Regions from separate parts of the Streptomyces azureus genome, predicted to be linked through region 3. Evidence: riboswitches for the same ligand, from Rfam matches in the RefSeq annotation. Region 3 holds a riboswitch; each other region holds the start of a gene.
The links. Region 3 has a riboswitch for cyclic di-AMP ahead of AOQ53_RS14325 (M23 family metallopeptidase). Riboswitches for the same ligand answer to the same signal wherever they lie in the genome.
Positions count from the first base shown of each region.

Region 1: another riboswitch for cyclic di-AMP. It lies ahead of AOQ53_RS38765 (transglycosylase SLT domain-containing protein); the one in region 3 lies ahead of AOQ53_RS14325 (M23 family metallopeptidase).
Region 2: another riboswitch for cyclic di-AMP. It lies ahead of AOQ53_RS15185 (C40 family peptidase); the one in region 3 lies ahead of AOQ53_RS14325 (M23 family metallopeptidase).

Region 1 is NZ_DF968533.1:178,851-185,891, reverse strand. Features, by position in the region: gene AOQ53_RS38780 (ABC transporter ATP-binding protein) at 1-644, opposite strand, end outside; gene AOQ53_RS38775 (LolA family protein) at 734-1,981, opposite strand; gene AOQ53_RS38770 (polyprenyl synthetase family protein) at 2,215-3,225, opposite strand; cyclic di-AMP (ydaO/yuaA leader) riboswitch at 3,734-3,907, shown strand; gene AOQ53_RS38765 (transglycosylase SLT domain-containing protein) at 3,911-4,690, shown strand; gene AOQ53_RS38760 (Cof-type HAD-IIB family hydrolase) at 4,654-5,502, opposite strand; gene AOQ53_RS38755 (GNAT family N-acetyltransferase) at 5,695-6,759, shown strand; gene AOQ53_RS38750 (glycosyltransferase) at 6,779-7,041, shown strand, end outside.
Region 2 is NZ_DF968256.1:47,783-54,823, forward strand. Features, by position in the region: gene AOQ53_RS15150 (8-amino-7-oxononanoate synthase) at 1-893, shown strand, start outside; gene AOQ53_RS15155 (DUF397 domain-containing protein) at 957-1,187, opposite strand; gene AOQ53_RS15160 (helix-turn-helix domain-containing protein) at 1,197-2,057, opposite strand; gene AOQ53_RS15165 (ATP-binding protein) at 2,272-2,730, shown strand; gene AOQ53_RS15170 (LysR family transcriptional regulator) at 2,742-3,659, opposite strand; gene AOQ53_RS15175 (LysE family translocator) at 3,750-4,379, shown strand; gene AOQ53_RS15180 (DUF6328 family protein) at 4,315-4,956, opposite strand; gene AOQ53_RS15185 (C40 family peptidase) at 5,038-5,511, opposite strand; cyclic di-AMP (ydaO/yuaA leader) riboswitch at 5,515-5,711, opposite strand; gene AOQ53_RS15190 (hypothetical protein) at 6,064-6,372, opposite strand; gene AOQ53_RS15195 (ATP-dependent Clp protease proteolytic subunit) at 6,380-7,015, opposite strand.
Region 3 is NZ_DF968254.1:45,143-52,183, reverse strand. Features, by position in the region: gene AOQ53_RS14340 (bifunctional acetate--CoA ligase family protein/GNAT family N-acetyltransferase) at 1-266, opposite strand, end outside; gene AOQ53_RS14335 (HPr family phosphocarrier protein) at 444-725, shown strand; gene AOQ53_RS14330 (GntR family transcriptional regulator) at 898-1,593, opposite strand; gene AOQ53_RS14325 (M23 family metallopeptidase) at 1,781-2,566, opposite strand; cyclic di-AMP (ydaO/yuaA leader) riboswitch at 2,580-2,743, opposite strand; gene AOQ53_RS14320 (M16 family metallopeptidase) at 2,934-4,322, opposite strand; gene AOQ53_RS14315 (M16 family metallopeptidase) at 4,319-5,713, opposite strand; gene AOQ53_RS14310 (DNA gyrase/topoisomerase IV subunit A) at 6,173-7,041, shown strand, end outside.

The sequences.
Region 1 (7,041 bases), on a different contig from region 3:
AGCAGGTGGGAGGAGAGGAAGACGGTCGTGCCGTCCGAGGCCAGTTCCCGTATCAGGGTGCGGATCTCGCGCATGCCCTGCGGGTCGAGGCCGTTGGTCGGCTCGTCGAGCACGAGCAGCCGGCGTGGCTGGAGCAGCGCGGCCGCGAGGCCCAGGCGCTGTTTCATGCCCAGCGAGTACGCCTTGGCCTTCTTGCCCGCGGCGGCCGTCAGGCCCACCCGGTCCAGCGCGGCGGCGACCCGGGCCTTCCGGGTGCGCGGATCGGCGGCCGGGTCGGCGGAGTCGTACCGGATCAGGTTGTCGCGGCCGGAGAGGAAGCCGTACAGGGCCGGGCCCTCGATGAGGGCGCCGACGTGCGGCAGCACGGCGCGGGTGGCCAGGGGCATGGGCTGCCCGAGCACCCGTGCCGTGCCGGACGTCGGCTCGATGAGGCCCATCAGCATGCGGATGGTGGTGGTCTTGCCGGAGCCGTTGGGCCCGAGGAAGCCGAAGACGCTGCCCGCCGGGACGGTCAGGTCGAGGCCGTCGACGGCGAGCTGTCCGCCGCGGTAGCGCTTGGTGAGCGCGCGGGTGGCGATGACCGGATCCCCGGCCTCGGCCCGCACATCGCTGTGCTCCGGCTCCGCGGCGGACGGTTCGCCCATCGGCTTCCTCGTTCTCTCGATGCCCGCTGCTCTCGATGCCCGGTGCTCTCAGTGCCCGGTGCTCTCGATACCCCGTGGCGGTACGGGACTTACTTCCCGGCGTCGGCCGCCTTCACGAGCGCGTCCTTGGTGACCATGCCCACGTAGACCTTGCCGTCGTCCGTGATCAGGGCGTTGACCAGGCGGGTGGAGAAGACCGTGCCCGAGCCGAACTTGCCGGTCACCTTGTCACCGAGCGAGTCCACGAAGCCGCCGAGGTCGCCGCCGGCCTCGCCGGAGGGCATGCCCTCGCCGCCGGTGTCGAAGGTGGCTATGGAGTTCCAGCCCTCGCCGATGGTCTTCATGCCGTCGAGGCCCTTGCCGAGGTCGTCCCCGGACTTCGGGGCGTGCTCGCGGGCCTCGGCGCCCTTGTCCGCCTTGCCGGAGGCCTTCCCCTCGGAGGAGGACTTGCCTTCGAAGTCCTTCTCCTCGGTGACCTTCGCGCCCTTGGGCGGGGTGAAGTCGAAGGTCGACGCGGCCGGCTTGGCGAAGCTGACCTGGGTGAAGCCCGCGTCGACGACGGCGGCGCCGCCGCCCGCCGGGGTCAGCGTGAACTTCAGCGGCATGCCGGTCTCGGCGTCCACGGCCACGCTGACCGCGCCGACCGTCGAGCCGGACTGCTTCGGCTTGATGACCAGCTTGTAGGCGTCCCGGCCGGCGACCTGGGCGGTGCCGTCCACGGTCACGGAGGTCGTGTCGTCGACGGCCTTCAGGGCCTCCTCGGCGAAGTCCTTCGGCGTGGCCGGCGGCTGCTCCTTCCCGTGCTCCGGGCTCTCCGAGGCGGTGCCGTGGAAGACCTCGTTCGACTTGCTGTCGTAGCCCCAGACGTCCTTGCCGTTGTGGACGAGGCTGTACTCGGCGGCGTTCTCCAGCAGCGACAGCTTCTGCTTGTCCGGGCCGTCGGCGGCGACGCGCAGGGTGTGCGTGCCGGAGGCCAGTTCCGTGAGCTTGGCCGTCGGGTCGGCGGAGGAGCCGCCCTCGCCCCGGCCCGCGGCGCCGGACATCAGGCTGCTCTCCAGGCCGCCGAGGTCCGGAAGGCCGAGGTCCGTGCTGATCTTGACCGTGCCGGACAGCTGCTGGACGTCCGACTTGGCGATCTTCTCGATGAGCTGCTGGGCGGTGATCTTCGGGAGGTCGGGGTCACCGGAGTCGGCGAGTGCGGGGACCAGCCCGATCGTCGCGGCCGCCACCCCCATCACCGTGACTGGGACGACGTACCGCGCGGCTTTGCGCCGCCCGGAGCGCTGCTCGTCGACCTCCCCGCCGGTCGTGCTGTCGTCGGATGCGTACGGTGCCATGTGTGCCCTACCTCCGTGGTCGGCGGCGGCTGTCCGTGTCGTCCACGCACTCGTCCCTGAGCCGCCATTCTCACCCGAACTGGTGAGGAGTGGTGTGTTCTCCGTGGTGTCCATCTGACCAAATCGGCCAGGGAGATACGTCAGACCCCGGGCTCAACTCCACGTACTGCTGCGGTATGACACGAGAGGGCGGCTTCTCCCCCGACCCGTAGGGGTCGTACGGGAAGGACGTGCTAGCCGGCCCGGTGCACCACAGCGTCGGACAGCTCCACCAGCGCCGTCTTCGCGACGCACTCGGGCAGCGGCGCCAGCGCCGAGCGGGCGTCCTGGGCGTAGCGGATCGTGTCCTGCCGGGCCTGTTCCAGCGCCGGGTGGGCGCGCAGCAGGCGCAGGGCCTCGGCGTGCCGGTCGTCGTCGGTGAGATCGGAGTCCAGCAGCTCGCACAGGGCGATGTCGTCCGCGAGTCCGAGCCGGGCGGCGCGCTCGCGCAGCCGCAGCACCGGCAGCGTGGGGATGCCCTCGCGCAGGTCGGTGCCGGGGGTCTTGCCGGACTCGTGGGAGTCGGAGGCGATGTCCAGGACGTCGTCCGCGAGCTGGAAGGCGACGCCGAGCCGCTCGCCGTACTGGGTCAGCACGTCCACGACCGTGTCGTCGGCGCCGGACATCATCGCGCCGAACCGGCACGACACCGCCACCAGGGAACCGGTCTTGCCGCCCAGCACGTCCAGGTAGTGCTCGACGGGGTCGCGGCCGTCCTGAGGGCCGGCCGTCTCCAGGATCTGCCCGGTCACCAGCCGCTCGAACGCCTCGGCCTGCACCCGCACCGCCTCCGGTCCGAGGTCGGCCAGGATGTGCGAGGCGCGGGCGAAGAGGAAGTCGCCGGTGAGGACCGCGACGGAGTTGCCCCAGCGGGCGTTCGCGCTCGCCACCCCGCGGCGCACGGCGGCCTCGTCCATCACGTCGTCGTGGTACAGCGTGGCGAGGTGGGTCAGCTCCACGACGACGGCCGACGGCACGATCCCGGGCGCGTACCGGTCGCCGAACTGGGCGGAGAGCATCACGAGCAGCGGACGGAACCGCTTGCCGCCGGCCCGGACCAGGTGCTGGGCGGCCTCCGTGATGAAGGGCACCTCACTCTTGGTGGCCTCGAGCAAGCCTTCCTCGACAGCCGCCATTCCGGCCTGGACATCGGCTTCCAGAGCCTGGTCCCGCACGCTCAGCCCGAACGGCCCGACGTCGGTCACGAGGGGTCTCCTGTCTGCTGGTGTCTGCCGGTGATTACGCGGTTTGTCGATAGGTCGCTGCCATCACTCGAGTCAGCGTATCCGGTCACGTTTCGATCACCGCCAGCGCCCATGGTTACAGGCCGGGTGGTATCCGATCACGACCGCAATATTTTCGATCAGCTCATAAGAGCAGACATTTATCCACTTTCCATGAAGTAGTGGACTATGCACGATTTGCCGTTTTAGATAAGCAAATTCCCCTTGGTGCCCATTGCCCCACGGACTTGTGATCAGTGAGTTGAATCACGTTATCCCCTGCGACGCCCCACTCCGGCACCGGCCCGTACGTCCTTCCGTCGGACGCCAGTTGAGCCTTGGCTCCCGCAAAGGATCAAGCGGCTCATATACCCCCGCCCAAGGTCGACCGGCACGATGTGTGACTCAGGTGCTTGTTCCCGACATGTGCTCTCGCATACGTTCCGGGCCTGTCCGGCGGACGCCGAATCCTGCCACCGCCCGGACTCCCCACACGAACCCACTCACTCACGCATGGCAGGAGCGGGGGACCCAGGTAAGTCGCCGGTCCGCGCAGCGGAACGGCTCGGGGTGAAGCCGCCCACGGCACACAGCGCCGTGGGCGGCCGGGCACCTCCCGGCCCGAACCCGACAGCTCACCTCGCAGGCGTCGGAGAGGAATATCGCCATGCCCCGAGGCAAGCACCGTCGCCCCAGAAGCAACCAGCTCACCCGTCGTGTCGTGGCCGTCGGCACCGGCGGAGCGGCACTCACCCTGCCGCTGCTCGGCGCGACGCAGGCCAGCGCCGCCCAGCCGAGCCAGAGCGCACCCGCCGCCGCACGGTCCGTGCCGCAGGCGGCCCAGCCCGCCAAGTCCCTCACGTACACCGTGACCAAGGGCGACACGCTCTACCGCATCGCGGACAAGTACGACGTGTCGGGCGGCTGGAAGCAGCTCTACAAGGACAACCGCGCCGTCGTCGGCGACGACCCGAAGCTGATCCACCCGGGTCTGAAGCTGAAGGTGAAGACGGCCAAGACCGACGCCGCGAAGAAGACGGCGACCAAGTCCTCCGCCCCCGCCAAGCCGGCCGCGAAGCCCGCCGGTGGCGTCGCCGAGGCCACCCAGGCCTCCGCGAAGACCTACGCCAACAACCTGGACGGCTGGATCCGCGAGGCGCTGGACATCATGGCGCAGAAGGGGATTCCGGGCTCGTACGACGGCATCTACCGCAACATCATGCGTGAGTCGTCCGGCAACCCTCAGGCGATCAACAACTGGGACTCGAACGCTGCCAAGGGCACCCCGTCCAAGGGTCTGCTCCAGACCATCGACCCGACCTTCCAGGCCTACCACGTGGACGGCACGTCGTGGGACCCGTACGACCCGGTCGCCAACATCACCGCGGCCTGCAACTACGCGGCCGCCCGCTACGGCTCGATCGACAACGTCAACGGCCCGTACTGAGCCGTCCCGCCCAGCAGTCGCTCGAGGACGACGGCGATGCCGTCGTCCTCGTTCGACAGGGTGACCTCGTCGGCCACGGCCTTGAGTTCGGGATGGGCGTTGGCCATGGCGACGCCGTGGGCGGCCCAGTCGAACATCGGGATGTCGTTGGGCATGTCGCCGAAGGCGACGGTGTCCGCCGGCCGCAGCCCCAGGTGCTCGGCGGCCAGCGCCAGGCCCGTCGCCTTGGTGACGCCGCACGGCTGGAGCTCGACCGTGCCGGGCCCCGACATCGTCACCGTCGCGAGTGGACCGACCACTGAGCGGGCCGTCGCCGCCAACTCGTCGTCCGTCAGGTACGGGTGGCGCAGCAGCACCTTGCTGATGGGCTCGCCCCACAGCTCGTCGCGCCGGTCGACCCGTACCGCGGGCAGGGTCGGGTGCGGCATGAGATAGCCCGGCTCGATGAGCGTGAGCCCGTCGACCCCGTCCTGGTCGACCGCGGCGTACACCTGCCCCACCTCGGCCTCGATCTTGCCGAGGGCGGTCTCGGCCAGTTCCCGGTCCAGGGTGACGGACCACAGCAGCCGGTCCGCGCCCGCGTCGTACACCTGCGCGCCCTGCCCGCACACCGCGAGCCCCGTACAGCCGAGGTCGTCCAGGAGCGGCCGCACTCTCGGCGCTGGCCGGCCCGTCACCACGAGGTGCTGGGCACCGGCGTCCGCCACCCGCGCGAGCGCGGCGAGGGACCGGTCGGACAGGGTGTCGTCGCCGCGCAGCAGCGTCCCGTCCAGGTCGGTGGCGATGAGTGAATATGCGATGGGTGCGGCCATGATCAGAGAATACGGACAGCGCGCCCCTTCGTTTCATCGCGCGTCGGACGCCGATTGCCCGGTTGAAGGCCTCTGCACCAGTTGGCAACAACATGGTCCGCTACCTACCGTCGGGGCCGTCTCGGGCGGTACCTTCCAAGTGTCCAGGGGGGACTTGATCGGGGGGTCAGGTTGAGCAGTGGGCGCATACGTGTGGCTCGGCCCGGGGAGCTCGGCGAGGGGGAGAAGGAGCGCTGGCGCGCGCTGCGCGCTGCGTCGGAGGCACCGCGCAACCCCTTCATGGAACCGGAGTTCACCGATGCCGTCGGTCTGGTGAGGCCGCGGGCGCGGGTCGCGGTGGTGTACGAGGGGCTGGAGCCGGTCGGCTACCTGCCCCATGAGCGGGGCCCGTTGGGGCAGGGCCGGGCGATCGGGCTCGGCGTCTCGGACGCGCAGGGCGCGATCCTGCGGCCCGGCCTGGACCTGGACACGGGTGAACTGCTGCGGGCCTGCGCGCTGTCGAGCTTCGCCTTCGACAACCTGGAGGCCGGGCAGCGGCTGTTCGTCCGGTACGCGGCCGAGGAGCACGCCACCTACGTCATCGACGTGGAGAAGGGCTACGAGACGTACGAGTCGGTGCTGCGCGCCCAGTCGCCGAAGTTCCTGAAGACCACCCTGGCCAAGGAGCGCAGGCTGGGCCGGCAGGTCGGCGAGCTGCGGTTCGTCTTCGACGAGCGGGACCCGGCCGCGCTGCGCACGCTCATGGGGTGGAAGTCGGCGCAGTACCGCAGGACGGGCCGCCGGGACCGGTTCGCCCGGGAGTGGATCACCCGGCTCGTGGGGCGGCTGGCCCAGACCCGGGCGCCGGAGTGCCGCGGCACTCTGTCCGTGCTGTACGCCGGGCAGCGGCCGCTGGCCGCGCACTTCGGGCTGCGCTCGGCCTCGGTCCTGGCCTGCTGGTTCCCGGCCTACGACCCGGAGTTCGCGAAGTACTCACCGGGTCTGGTGCTGCACCTGCGCATGGCCGAGGCGGCGGCCGCCGAGGGCATCGGCATGCTCGATCTGGGGCGGGGCGCGGCCGAGTACAAGGACGCGCTGAAGACGGGCGAACTGCCCGTGTACGAAGGCGCGGTGACGCGTCCGGGGGCGGGCGCGGCGCTGCACTGGCTGAGCCGCGAGCCGGCGCGCCGCGCGCACAGCTTCGTCCGCGGCAGGCCACGGCTCGCGTCGCTGGCCGCGCGGACCCTGAAGGGCGCGGCTCGGCTGCGCCGTACCTGACGACGAGGGGGGAGGGCGCATGGCCCGTTCGGCACGCGCGCAGGAGGAGATACGCCGGTTCCTGGACATCGGGGCGGTGCAGGTCGCCGAGCTTGACCTCGACGGCGACGAGGCGGTGCTCAGACCGGGCCCGGGGAGTCCGCCGGTGACGCACGGTGAGGTGTTCGTCCTGGTCAGGCAGGGCGGGCGGCCCGTGGGGACGCTGCTCGCGCGAGTGCCGGAGGGGGCGGACGCGAGGTCCGTGCTCGTGGCGCGGGCGCGGGCGGAGTGTGCGCCGGCGCA
Region 2 (7,041 bases), on a different contig from region 3:
TGGAACAGGAACTGGCCGGTTTCTGCGGTGCCGAGGCGGCCCTCGTCTTCTCCTCCGGCTACGCGGCCAACCTCGCGGCGGTCACCGCGCTGGCCCCGCACGGCTCCCTCATCGTCTCCGACGCGGGCAACCACGCCTCGCTCATCGACGGCTGCCGGCTGGCCCGCGGCACGACCCAGGTGGTGGCGCACGCCGACCCGGAGGCCGTGCGCAAGGCGCTGCACACGCACGAGGGCACGGCGATCACCGTGTCCGACACGGTCTTCTCGGTCGACGGCGACGCGGCCCCGCTCGCCGCGCTCGCCGAGGCGTGCCGGGAGCACGGCGCCGGACTGGTGGTCGACGACGCCCACGGCCTGGGCGTCCTCGGCGACGGCGGCCGCGGCGCCCCGCACGCGGCCGGGCTCGCGGGCGCCGACGACGTGGTCGTGACGGTCACGCTGTCCAAGTCGCTCGGCAGCCAGGGCGGAGCCGTCCTCGGCCCCGCCCGGGTGGTCGACCACCTGGTCAACGCGGCACGGACGTTCATCTTCGACACGGGTCTCGCCCCCGCGGCGGCGGGGGCGGCCCTGTCGGCACTGCGGCTGCTGCGCCGCGAGCCGGAGCGGGCGGCGCGCGCCCGTGCGGTGGCGGGCGAGTTGTACACACGCCTGACCGCCGCGGGCCTGGAAGCGGTACGTCCGGACGCCGCGGTGGTCTCGGTGCGGGCGCCCTCCCCCGAGGACGCCGTGCGCTGGGCGGCCGAGTGCCGCGCGGCGGGCCTGGCCGTGGGCTGCTTCCGTCCTCCTTCCGTACCCGACGGCATCTCACGGCTCAGGCTCACCGCCCGCGCGGACCTGACCGGGGAACAGATCGAACGCGCTGTACGACTGATCGGCGAGACGCGGTCATGAGTCGGCGTGACACGGCCGTGCGTCGCTCGACGGTGGACGGATCAGAAGTGGTCGGGATTCGGCTCAGATGCGGTCGATCGCGGCCGTGAACTCCGCCCAGCTCCTCGGGGAGAAGAGCAGCGCGGGCCCGGCCGGGTCCTTGGAGTCGCGCACGGCGAGCAGCCCGGCCCAGGGCGGGGCGTCCGGAGACGCGGTCTCGACGCAGTTGTTCGCGCCGGTGCTGTAGCTGCTGCGCAACCACCGCACACCGTGCAGTTCGATGCTTGAGGGGACGTGACGAGGCAGTGCACGCATGGTGCCTCCTTACGCGCCGGCGGCTGTCCCGGCGATGAAATCCAACGAGTCCTCGGGCGAAAGGGCGTGGATCTGCAGGGCGTTGAAGGCCTCCGTGTAGGCCTGGAGGTCTTCTTTCCGTTCGAGGTAGAGGCTACTCGTCAAGTGGTCGAGAACAACCACATCCAGATCAGATGTGCTCGAAAATGAGAAGATAACGAAAGGGCCAGTGACGCCGATGTGAGCCCCGGCGGCGAACGGCAGCACCTGGAGCCGCACTTGGGGCAGCCGCGCCGCCTCGACCAGTCGTTCCAGCTGCCGGGCCATGACCCCCGGCCCGCCCACCTCCCTGCGCAGCACCGCCTCGTCCAGGACGGCGCTCAGTTCCAGCGGCGGATCCGCGCGCAGCACGTCCTGCCGGGCCAGCCGCACCTCGACCAGCGTGTCGAGCCGGTCCTCCGGCAGGCCCTCCACCGCGGCCTTAGTCACCGCACGGGCGTACTCGGGCGTCTGGAGCAGCCCCGGGACGACGGTGGTCTCCAGCGTGCGCATCGCGCCGGCCTGGGACTCCAGGCTGATGAAGTCCCGGTAGGTCGGCGGCAGCACCCCGCGGTAGGCGTGCCACCAGTGGTGCCGGCCGCCGTCGTCGTCGGACCCCGCCAACATCATGAGCAATTCGCGCAGTTGGGTGTCCATCACGGCGTACGCGTCGAGAAGTAACCGGACATCGGCCGGTTTCACCCCGCTCGTGCCCGTCTCGATTCGGCTGACCTTCGACTGGTGCCAGCCCACCAGTCGGGCCGCCTCACCACTGGTGAGCCCCGCCGAGGTGCGCAGCGCGCGAAGTTCGGCGCCCAGTTTCCGGCGGCGCACCGCGGGACCGTGCTGCATGGGCTACTCCTTACTCCTTCCGAGCCACCCAAAAACGGTCTCGCGTCGCAGAGTTCACCGCTTTGAGCGACAGATATATGCATATCTTGGTGGATCGCCGCCCTTGAGGGGTGTTCTGGTGGCACTCTGGCGACGAAGCACCAGTCCGGGACCGTACTCGAACCTTCCGCTCCGTGTCGGACTGCGGTCCCGTTGGGAAAGGGACGACGTCGCCATGGCAGACCATTTGGAAGCATCCGTCACTCTGCCGAGCGATCCCGCCTCGGTCTCCGCGGCGCGCGCCTACGTGGTGGGCACGCTGGCGGAGTGGGGTCTGCCGACGGACACGGAAGTGTCCGACTCCATCCGGCTCATCATCTCCGAACTCGCCACCAACGCCGTCCAGCACACCTTCGGGCAGTCGCCCACCTTCACGGTGGACGTCGCACTCGACCGCGACGAACAACTGCGCATCGGCGTCACGGACAGCCACCCACGATTCCCCAGACGCCTGCCTGCCGCCGTCCAGCAGGACAACGGCCGCGGCCTCGTCATCATCCGCTGGCTGACCGCGGAGTGCGGCGGCAGGCTCAGGATCCGCCCCACCCGCGAGGGCGGCAAGACCATCTCGATCGAACTCCCGTGGACCGTCCCGGCCCAGCCCGTGCCCGCGGCGCGGCAGCAGGAGCCGTGATCTCACCGCATCTATGACGTGTGCCGCGCGCGGCCGAACGCCCCGCGCAGCAAGGCCCGGAAGGCCTCCACGGCCGGCGCCGCCTCCTCGCCCCGGTAGGCGACCGAGATCGTACGGCGCAGCTCGCCCGCTCCGAGCGGGCGCACCCCGACCGGCGTGACCGACGTCCGCGCCACCATCTCCGGTACGACGCCCACCCCGAGCCCCGCGCTGACCAGCGCGCACACCAGCGCATACCCGGGCGTCGACACCAGGACCGACGGGCTGGCACCGGCCCCGGCCAGCGCCGCCTCCACACCCTGCCGGGACGGATGCTCCGGCGCCATGCTGATCAGCGGCTGACCCGCCAGTTCCGTCAAGGGAAGCCTGGACGTGCCGTCGGCGAGGGCATGCCCCGGGGCGGTCACCAGCACCAGTTCCTCGACCAGGACCGGCTCCGTGCGCACGGAGGCGGGGAGCGCCAGGGCGTCGGCCGGCTCGTACGTGTGCGTCAGGGCCAGGTCGATCTCACCGGTGGCCACGGCCGTGACACCGGTCGGCGGTTCGTGGTCGGCGACGGACAGCTCCACATCCGGGTGAGCCCGGCGGAACGCGCTGAGCACCGGCGGCAGCAGATGGATGCCCGCCGTCTGGAACGTCCCGAGCCTCAGGACACCCCCCGACAGACCGGCCAGCCGGGCCAGTTCGTGGCGAGCCAGTTCCAACTCGTCGAGCACGCGCCGGGCCCGTGCCACCAGCAGCTCGCCCGCGCCCGTCAGCCGCGCCCCGCGGTGATGCCGGACCAGCAGCGCCGAGCCCGCCTCCCGCTCCAGCTTGGCCAGTTGCTGGGAGAGCGCGGGCGGGGTGTAGCCGAGGCGCTCGGCGGCCCGGGTGATCGACCCGGCCTCCGCGACGGCGACCAGCGCCGCGAGCCGGGTCGGATCGTACATGTCTGACCTCCACAGACCAAAGCATTGCTTAAGGCCTGCCCAGGATATTCGACATACCTGCTGAAGGCTCCGGCCCGGCAGGCTGGCCGCATGGACGCACAACTCATCGCCTTCACCGGGGTGGCGGCGGGCATGGTCGCCATGCCGGGCGCCGACTTCACGGTCGTCGTGCGCAACGCCCTGGTCTCCCGCCGGGCCGGTGTCGCCTGCGCGCTCGGCATCGCGGGCGGGCTGCTCCTGCACACCGCGCTGGCCGTGGCGGGCGTCGCCGCGGTCCTGGCCGCCGTCCCCGCGCTGTTCCGCTCGCTCCAGTTGCTGGGCGGCGGCTATGTCCTGTACCTGGGGGTGCGGACGCTGTGGTCGCTGCGCCGGCCCCGTGCCGTGCCCGTCGAAGCCGCCGGAACCGTCTCGTCCGCCGCGCGTCCCCTGCGGCAGGGCTTCGTCACGAACGCCCTGAATCCGAAAGCGCCCATCACCTTCCTCAGCCTGCTGCCGCAGTTCGTGCCCGCGGGCAGTCCCGCGCTGCCCCGGACCCTGCTGCTGGCGCTGATCGTGGTGGTCCTCGCCCTGCTGTGGTTCCCGGCCGTGGCCCTGCTGGTGGACCGGCTGGGCCGGTGGCTGCGCGAACCACGGGCCGCGCGGGCCGTCGAGGGGGTCACCGGCGCCGCGCTGACGCTTCTCGGTGTGCTGCTCCTTCTCGAGCCGCTGAGGGCTGCCTGATGGTGCCGCGCAGCGGCGCGGGGATCCGGACGGTGCCCTGGGGCGCCGGCTCCTCCACAGTGGCCTCGGGCCGCCCGGGGCTGCCGTGCGTCTCCTCCCGCAGCCCCGCCCGCCGCACCAGCCGGGGGAGCAGCCCCCACAGGCCGACGCAGACCAGGAACGTCGCCGCGCCCGCTGCGATGCCACCGGCCCGACTGGTCGTCACATCCACCACCAGCAGCACGGAACCGCTGAACGCGAACACCAGCACGATCAGGCCGGTTGCGGCCAGTCGTGAGGAGACCTGCACGATGCGGGGCTTGGCGCCCTGCTGGAAGAGCGAGCGGTGCAGCGCGGCCGGTGCGGTGAACAGCGCCGCTGCCAGGACCGCCAGCAGCAGCGTGATGACGTAGGTGACGCGCTGGACCGTGTCGAGGGACGTGAAGCGCGAGGTGAAAGCGAGCGACAACAGGAACGCGAACAGGATCTGTACGCCCGTCTGGGTGACCCGGAGCTCCTGGAGCAGCTCGACGAAGTTCCGGTCGGCGCGTTGCAGCGGGGTCTCGCCGCGTGCGGTGCAGGGACGGTGCTCGGCCATGGGTCACGGGTAACCACTTGAGGCCGTGTCACGCTCCGGCGTGCGGCGGCGCGTCAGGGACGCCGCCGCACGCCGGGCGGATCACTTCACGCGCCCGTACCAGACGCTCTTGGTCCAGATCTTCTGCAGCCGCACCACGTCCCCGCTCTTCGGGGCGTGCCAGAGCTTGTTCTTACCCGCGTAGATACCCACGTGGTACACGTTGCTGCCCGAGTGGAAGAACACCAGGTCTCCCGCCTTGCGGTTCTTGGCGGAGATGTGGCGCGTCTTGTTGTACTGCTGGGCGGCCGTGCGGGGGAGCTTCTTGCCGACCTTCTTGAACGAGTAGAGCGTGAGCCCGGAGCAGTCGAACCTGTGCGGACCGGTGGCCCCGTACCTGTAGGGCGAACCCTTCTTCGAGGCCGCGATCTGGAGTGCCTTCGTCCCATGGGTGGCTGCCGAGGCCTCCGAGGAGAAGCCGGGCGTCACGATCGAGCCGCCCACCGCGGCGATGGTGAGGGCCGAGGCCGTACCGGCCCGGACCATGAGCGACGGGACACGATTGAGCGCAGTCATGCGCAACCCTTCGTCAGCCGCCTGTGAAGGATGACCTGTCGGATTCGGGCTGGCGAAGTTGCCCGGCCGCTGACGCGGCTTCACCCCAAGGGCTGCTCGGACCCGGTCATGGCGTGACCGTCCCGGCGACCCGTCGTGCTTGGGTCCTCCACTCCTGCCGATCCACTCCTGTCGACCGGTCATCCAGGCGGCGGCAGGACTCGGCGTCCGCCCGGACCGCCCCGCCGCTGCGGCGGGGGCTTGTCGTCAGTCAGGGATCTTGGCTCATGGTTGTCCCGAAATCCCAACGGAACCGGGGGTTTGTGTTGTTACTCACCACTCACCCGTTCGGGTGGACACGTCTGTGTTCGAGCCACCGTCCACGGGCCCATCGGCCGCCGGACCAGCGATGGAATGTCCTATTCCGCTCCTCGGCCACGCGCGTTGCGCAACTGGGAGGGCCCGAAAAAAGGACTCCCGTCTACTCCGGACAGGGGTACGTCGTTTGGTCCGTTTCGACTCAGGCCTGGACGCTCCGTCGGCAGGGCGGGCGTCCGGGCCGACGGATCCGCGTCAACTGACGGACTCCGGGGGCAGGGTGACGCGGGCCGTGCGCCGCTCGCCGTCCAGCACCCGCAGCGCCCGGCCGAGTGTGCCGGCGTGCAGTTCCGTCTCGCCCCGCTGATGCATCAGGGCCAGCGCGTCACGCAGCGCCGTCGCCTTGCCCACCAGGGCCTGGGCGGCGCGCAGTCCGCGGTAGGTGTCGCCGGGCAGCGCCGGGTTGATCCGGCCGAGCAGGTCGACGACCTCCAGGTAACGGTCGATCAACTCAGCCTCGGCGCGGGTCAGCGCGGGCAGCGGCGGCAGTTCGGGCGGGAGCACCGGCGGCTCACTCTCCGGTCGGCATGGCCAGAGTGGCCTTGCGGTGGGGGACGATCCGGTCCACCAGGCCGTACTCCACGGCCTCCTGGGCGGTGAGGACCTTGTCGCGCTCGATGTCCTCGCTGAGCTGCTCCCGGCTGCGGCCCGTGTGCCGCGCGAGCATCTCCTCCATGCGGGTCCGGACGCGGGTCAACTCGTCGGCCTGGATCGCGAGATCGCTGGCCTGCCCGCGGGCCGGCTCGGGCAGCGCGGGCTGATGGATCACCAGACGGGCGTCCGGCAGCGCGGATCGCTTGCCGGGTGTGCCCGCCGCCAGCAGGACCGAGGCGGCCGCGCCGGCCTGGCCCAGGCAGATCGTCTCCACGTCGCAGGAGACGTACTGCATCGTGTCGTAGATGGCCGACAAGGCGTGGAAGGTGCCGCCGGGGGAGTTGATGTAGAGCGAGATGTCGCGGTCGGGGGCCTGGTGTTCGAGGTACATGAACTGGGCCATCACGTCGTTCGCCGAGGTCTCGTCCACCGGCGCCCCGAGGAAGACGATCCGCCCCTCCAGCAGCTTCGAGTACGGATCCGTCGTCCGTTGCCCGGACGCGGTGCGTTCGGTGAACTCGGGCAGCACGTAACGGGCGGACGGTCGGGTCATGGTGAACCCCTCCTCGCGGGCAGAGC
Region 3 (7,041 bases):
AACTCGCCGCCCACCGTGGCCGCGAGTCCCACCCGGTCCACAAAGTCGTGGTGCGTGAAGCGGTGGACGTCCTTGGCGGACAGGCGAGGGTACGGCGCGAAGAAGCGGTAGTACTTCGACTCGTCGGAGACCTGCTCGTAGAAGCTGACCAGGCGCTCGGCGTCATCAACGGTGATGGGCCGGATGCGCGCGGTGCCACCGTCGCGCAGCACCACGTCGGCTTCCCAGTGGGCGGGATACTCGTGCCGGTCCGGCGAGGTCTGCATGGGCCCCAGAGTACGGCTAGCGTCCGACAGCGGCGCGAGGCAGTCTGTGGAGGGCGTCAGTCGGGTCGAGGCCGCGATCCGACGGCACCCCGGGGCGGTCGTCACGACCGCTCCGGCGCAGCTTCACGATATGGGAAACTGGTCTAGACAACCCTGAAAACCGAAGGGCAGCAACACATGGCTGAGCGCCGCGTCAACGTCGGCTGGGCCGAGGGCCTTCACGCCCGCCCCGCCTCCATCTTCGTCCGAGCCGCCACGGCCGCAGGCGTCCCGGTGACGATCGCCAAGGCAGACGGCAACCCCGTCAACGCGGCCTCCATGCTGGCCGTCCTCGGCCTCGGCGCCCAGGGGGGCGAGGAGATCGTCCTCGCCTCCGACGCCGAGGGCGCGGACGCCGCCCTGGACCGGCTGGCGAAGCTGGTCTCCGAGGGTCTCGAGGAACTGCCCGAGACCGTCTGAGTGTTCTTTCCCGCCTGATCGGGTGCACCCCGATCAGGGCACCCCGAAGGGCTCGTCCGAATTCACCGGGCGGGCCCTTCGCCATTTCCGGACGCGAGTCGTCGAATTCCCGTTCTCGGGCAGCAGAAATAATCCCCCGTGAATTACCTGCTCTTTGTATACGGCTCTCGTGTTAATGCCGCAGGCTCGCCGTGTTTACGGGATGTTGCGAGTTCCTCACACGCTCGGCCCGCTCCCCGGCGGAGCCGAAACGCAGCCGGTGTGCGCCCGTCGCGCGCTCGGCGTGCAGCGCCGTGACCGCCCGCGCGCGCTCGCTGTCACCGCGCGCCACCGCGTCCACGATCGCGCCGTGCTCGGTCCAGGACTCCACGGGACCGGCCGGCGCCTCGACGGTGTACATCCAGGCGATCTTGTGGCGGAGCTGGGTGAGCATCGAGGTCAGCGCGGGGCTGCCGGAGGCCTGCGCGAGCGTCTCGTGGAACCAGCCGCCCAGAGAGCGCAGGTCGTCGCTGTTGCCCCGGCGGGCGCGCTCCTGGCCGAGCCTGACCAGGCCGCGCAGGACCTTCAGATGGGCCTCGGTGCGGCGCTGGGCGGCGCGGGCGGCGCCCAGCGGCTCCAGCAGCGTCCGCATCTCCAGCAGGTCGGCGGCCTCCTGCTCGGTGGGTTCGGCGACGCACGCGCCCGCGTGCCGCCGAGTCACGACGAAGCCCTCGGCCTCCAGGGTGCGCAGGGCCTCCCGGACGGGGACGCGCGAGACACCGTAGCGGCGGGCGAGGAGTTCCTCGGTCAGCCGGCCGCCGCGCTCGTAGACACCCGCGACGATGTCGTCCCGGATGGCCGTGCACACCGAGTGCGCGGGAATACGCATGACCGACCTCCGTTTAATCCCCGTGAAACGTCGACGAGTGACGCGTGTTCCGTGACTCTATTGCAATGAGCCGGAATTTCCGACGGCGGACCGGAATCCATGGATATTTTTTGGACAGCCGCGCGTCACAAACGCCGAAAGCCCCGGCTCGGGGAGCCGGGGCCTCGGGATGCGGAGTGGTGCGCCGTCAGAGGTTCACGCCGTGCGAGCGGAGGTAGGCGACGGGATCGATGTCGGAGCCGTACTCGGGGCTCGTGCGGGCCTCGAAGTGCAGGTGCGGACCGGTGACGTTGCCGGTCGCGCCGGACAGGCCGATCTGCTGGCCGGGGGTGACCTTCTGGCCCACCGAGACGCTGATGGACGACAGGTGGCCGTACTGGGTGTACGTGCCGTCGTTCATCTTGATCACGATCTGGTTGCCGTAGGACCCGCCCCAGCCCGCCTCGACGACCTCTCCCATGCCGACCGCGTGGACGGCGGTGCCGCTGGCGGCGTGGAAGTCGACACCGGTGTGGCTGCCGGAGGACCACAGGCCGCTGCTGGTCTGGTAGCCGGTGGAGACGTACGAGCCGGAGATCGGGGACACGAAGGCATTGAGGCGCTTGCGCTCGGCCTCGCGGGCGGCGCGCTCCTTGGCCTCACGGGCCTTCTCGGCTGCCGCCTTGGCCTCCTTGGCCGCCTCGGCGGCCCGCTCGCGGGCGGCCTCCTCGGCCTTCTTCTTGGCGGCGGCCGCCTCGGCGGCCTGCCTCTGGGCGGCGGCCTGGGCGTCGATCTGCTCGGCCACGGTGTCGCCCATGGTGACGACGGGGGTGAGACCGGTCTGCTCGACGGCGGGCTCGGTGGCGAAGGCCGGGGCGGCCACGGTGCCGATGACGCCGGTGGTGGCGAGGGCCGCGACGCCCGCCGCGCGGGCCGTGCCGCGCTGCATACGGCTGGGACGACGATGCTTCCCGGTGGCGCGGGTGAACGCCATGGAGTGGCTGGTCCTTTCCTTCCTTCTCGCCTACCGGGTTAGCTGACGGGTTCGGAGCAGGAAGGTCTCCTACGGACCCCCTCGCGGCTCGCGCGGGCGTCCGATTCACCCCAGGGACTGAGTTGGGTCCCCGGCTCCCCTGGCTCGCGCCGTACGGGGACTCGGCGATGACTGTCCGGTGCCGCGGGTGCGGCGCACTGCCTGACGAACAGCCCGGACGAACCTAAGCGGGGCCACTTTCAATTCCCAAACGGATCCCGGTTTTTGTAGCGCATCCCACAGGGCAGACAGGCAACCTCCGCACCAATTCGGGCATAAAGGAGCCCTGGTGCCTTAGAAGACAACCAGGGCCCCTGCGCGAGTGCTCCTACTCGGTGGCGACGACCGAGACTTCGCCGATGCCCAGGGCCTCGACGGGGCCCTTGATCTGCGCCGCGTCGCCGACGAGGACGGTCACCAGACGGTCCACCGGGAAGGCGCTGACGGCCGCCGCGGTGGCCTCCACGGTGCCGGTCGCGGCGAGCTGCCGGTACAGCGTGGCCTGGTAGTCGTCGGGCAGGTGCTGCTCGACCTGGTCGGCCAGCGTGCTCGCGACGGCAGCCGCCGTCTCGTACTTCAGCGGCGCCACGCCGACCAGGTTCTGCACGGCGACGTCCCGCTCGGCGTCGGTCAGCCCCTCGGCGGCGAGGGTGCGCAGCACCGTCCAGAGGTCCTGGAGGGCGGGGCCGGTGTTGGGCGTGTCCACGGAGCCGCTGATGGCGAGCATCGCGGCACCGGTCCCGTCCGGGGCGGACCTGAGGACCTGGCCGAAGGCCCGCACCCCGTAGGTGTAGCCCTTCTCCTCGCGCAGCACGCGGTCCAGGCGGGAGGTGAGGGTGCCGCCCAGGCAGTACGTGCCGAGCACCTGCGCGGGCCACACGCGGTCGTGCCGGTCCGGGCCGATCCGGCCGATCAGCAGCTGTGTCTGGACGGCGCCGGGGCGGTCCACGATGACGACCCGGCCCGTGTCGTCGGCGGTCACCGGCGGTACCGGGCGCGGCTCGGCCCCGGAGCCGGTCCAGGCGCCCAGCGTGTCGCCGAGCAGGGCGTCGAGGTCGATGCCGGTGAGGTCGCCGACGACCACGGCGGTGGCCGTGGCGGGCCTGACGTGCCTCTCGTAGAAGGCGCGTACGGCCCCGGAGTCGATCGCGGCGACCGTCTCCTCGGTGCCCTGGCGGGGCCGCGACATGCGCGAGCCCGCCGGGAACAGCTCCTTGGAGAGCTCCTTGGCGGCACGGCGGCCGGGGTTGGCCAGCTCGTGCGGGATCTCGTCGAGGCGGTTGCGGACCAGCCGCTCGACCTCGCTGTCGGCGAACGCGGGCGCCCGGAGGGCGTCGGCGATCAGGCCGAGCCCCTTGGCGAGCCGGGAGGCCGGCACCTCCAGGCTGAGCCGGACGCCGGGGTGGTCGGCGTGTGCGTCGAGGGTGGCGCCGGCGCGCTCCAGCTCGGCGGCGAACTCCTCGGCGGAGTGCTTGTCGGTGCCCTCGGAGAAGGCCCGGGCCATGATCGTGGCCACGCCGTCGAGGCCGGCCTGCTCGGCGTCCAGGGGTGCGTCCAGCAGCACCTCCACGGCGACGACCTGCTGGCCGGGGCGGTGGCAGCGCAGGACCGTCAGGCCGTTGCCGAGCGTGCCGCGCTCAGGAGCCGGGAACGCCCAGGGCTTCGGCTCGCCCCCCTGCGGCTGGGGGTGGAAATCCATCGTGGCGAGCTCGGTCACTTCGCCGCCTCCTCGTTCTTGTCGGTGGCTTCCACGGTCGCCGCGGACTCCGGGTCTTCGGTGCCGTCCGCGCTCTCGGCCTCCGGGTCGGCCGGGGCGATCGGCTCGTAGACGAGCACCGCGCGGTTGTCGGGCCGCAGACGGGCCTTTGCGACCTCCTGGACCTCCTCGGCCGTCACCTCCAGCACGCGCCGCACGGCGGTCAGGGCGAGCTGCGGGTCGCCGAACAGGACGGCGTACCGGCACAGCTCGTCGGCGCGGCCGGCGACCGTGCCGAGCCGGTCCAGCCACTCGCGCTCCAACTGGGCCTGGGCGCGCTCCATCTCCTCGGCCGTGGGACCCTCCTCGGCGAACCGGGCGAGCTCCTCGTCGATGGCGGACTCGATGACCGGGACCTCCACGTCACCCGACGTCTTCACGTCCAGCCACCCCAGGGAGGGTGCCCCGGCGAGCCGCAGCAGGCCGAAGCCGGCCGCCACGGCCGTACGGTCCCGCCGTACGAGGCGGTTGTACAGGCGGGAGGACTCGCCGCCGCCGAGGACGGTGAGGGCCAGGTCGGCCGCGTCGCACGCGCGCGTGCCGTCGTGCGGCAGCCGGTAGGCGGCCATCAGGGCGCGCGCCGGGACCTCCTCCTCGACGACCTCGCGCAGCTGCTCGCCGATGATCTCCGGCAGCGTGCCGTCCCGGGGCGCGGGCTTGCCGTCGTGGCCGGGGATGGAGCCGAAGTACTTCTCGATCCAGGCCAGGGTCTGCTCCGGGTCGATGTCGCCGACCACGGAGAGCACGGCGTTGTTCGGCGCGTAGTAGGTGCGGAAGAACGCGCGCGCGTCCTCCAGGGTGGCCGCGTCCAGGTCGGCCATCGAGCCGATCGGGGTGTGGTGGTAGGGGTGGCCCTCCGGGTAGGCGAGGGCGGTCAGCTTCTCGAAGGCAGTGCCGTAGGGGACGTTGTCGTAGCGCTGCCGACGCTCGTTCTTGACGACGTCCCGCTGGTTCTCCATCGACTCGTCGTCGAGCGCGGCCAGCAGGGAGCCCATGCGGTCGGCCTCCAGCCAGAGGGCGAGCTCCAGCTGGTGGGCGGGCATGGTCTCGAAGTAGTTGGTCCGCTCGAAGCTGGTGGTGCCGTTCAGCGAGCCGCCCGCGCCCTGGACGAGCTCGAAGTGGCCGTTGCCCTTCACCTGGGCGGAACCCTGGAACATCAGGTGCTCGAAAAGGTGAGCCAGGCCTGTGCGCCCCTTGACTTCGTGGCGCGAGCCGACGTCGTACCAGAGGCACACCGCCGCGACCGGGGTCAGGTGGTCCTCGGAGAGCACCACGCGCAGGCCGTTGGCCAGGCGGTGCTCGGTCGCTGTCAGGCCCCCGGAGCCTGCCTGGGCTGTGGCCGTGTGACCCATGGGCATGTACGTCCCTTCGATCGCGGCGCGGTCGTTCGAACCGCGGTTTTCCTGGCGAGTCCTGCCACTGTATGCAAGCGTGCGGGGCCCTGGTGAAGTTCCCGGGGGGCGTACGCGGAGAGCGAGAGAGGGAAGCGGCCGGGGGCGGTGTGCGGTGGTGACAGCGTGCCTCGCCCGGGGCCCGGGGACCGCGGTGTCCGCGCACGGTGACCCCGGCACACGGCAGGCCGCCCGGAGCCGGGAGGGCGCCGGACGAAAGACCGCGGACGGGCCGGGCCCACGGCAGTCCTCCGACGGGGTCCCGGCGGCCGCCGCGGCCCGGCGAGCGGCACCCTCGGCCGGTGTGCGAACCCCTGTCGGTGAGGCCGTAGACAGGGTCCTGGTCCCGGTTGTCAGTGCGGCGGTCCACAATGGTCGGCGTCAGATCTCGTTCCACGCTTCAGCAAGGAGCCGGCAGCGATGGCCCGCCGCAGCACGAAGACCCCGCCGCCCGACGACTCGTACGAGGAGAGAATCCTCGACATCGACGTCGTCGACGAGATGCAGGGCTCCTTCCTCGAGTACGCGTACTCGGTCATCTACTCCCGCGCCCTGCCCGACGCGCGCGACGGCCTCAAGCCGGTGCACCGCCGCATCGTCTACCAGATGAACGAGATGGGCCTGCGCCCCGAGCGCGGGTACGTCAAGTGCGCCCGCGTCGTCGGCGAGGTGATGGGCAAGCTGCACCCGCACGGCGACACGTCGATCTACGACGCCCTCGTGCGCATGGCCCAGCCCTTCTCGATGCGCGTCCCCCTGGTCGACGGCCACGGCAACTTCGGCTCGCTGGGCAACGACGACCCGCCGGCCGCCATGCGGTACACCGAGTGCCGGATGGCCGAGGCGACGAGCCTGATGACGGAGTCCATCGAAGAGGACACCGTCGACTTCAACCCCAACTACGACGGCCAGGAGCAGGAACCGGTGGCGCTGCCGGCCGCCTTCCCGAACCTCCTGGTCAACGGCGCCTCGGGCATCGCGGTCGGTATGGCCACGAACATGCCGCCGCACAACCTGCGCGAGGTGATCGCCGCCGCCCGCCACCTGATCAGGCACCCGAACGCCGATCTCGACGCCCTGATGAAGCACGTCCCGGGCCCGGACCTGCCCACCGGTGGCCGCATCGTCGGCCTGTCCGGCATCCGGGACGCGTACGAGACGGGCCGCGGCACCTTCAAGATGCGCGCGACGGTGTCCGTGGACAACGTGACGGCGCGCCGCAAGGGCCTCGTCGTCACGGAGCTGCCCTTCACGGTCGGCCCGGAGAAGGTGATCGCCAAGATCAAGGA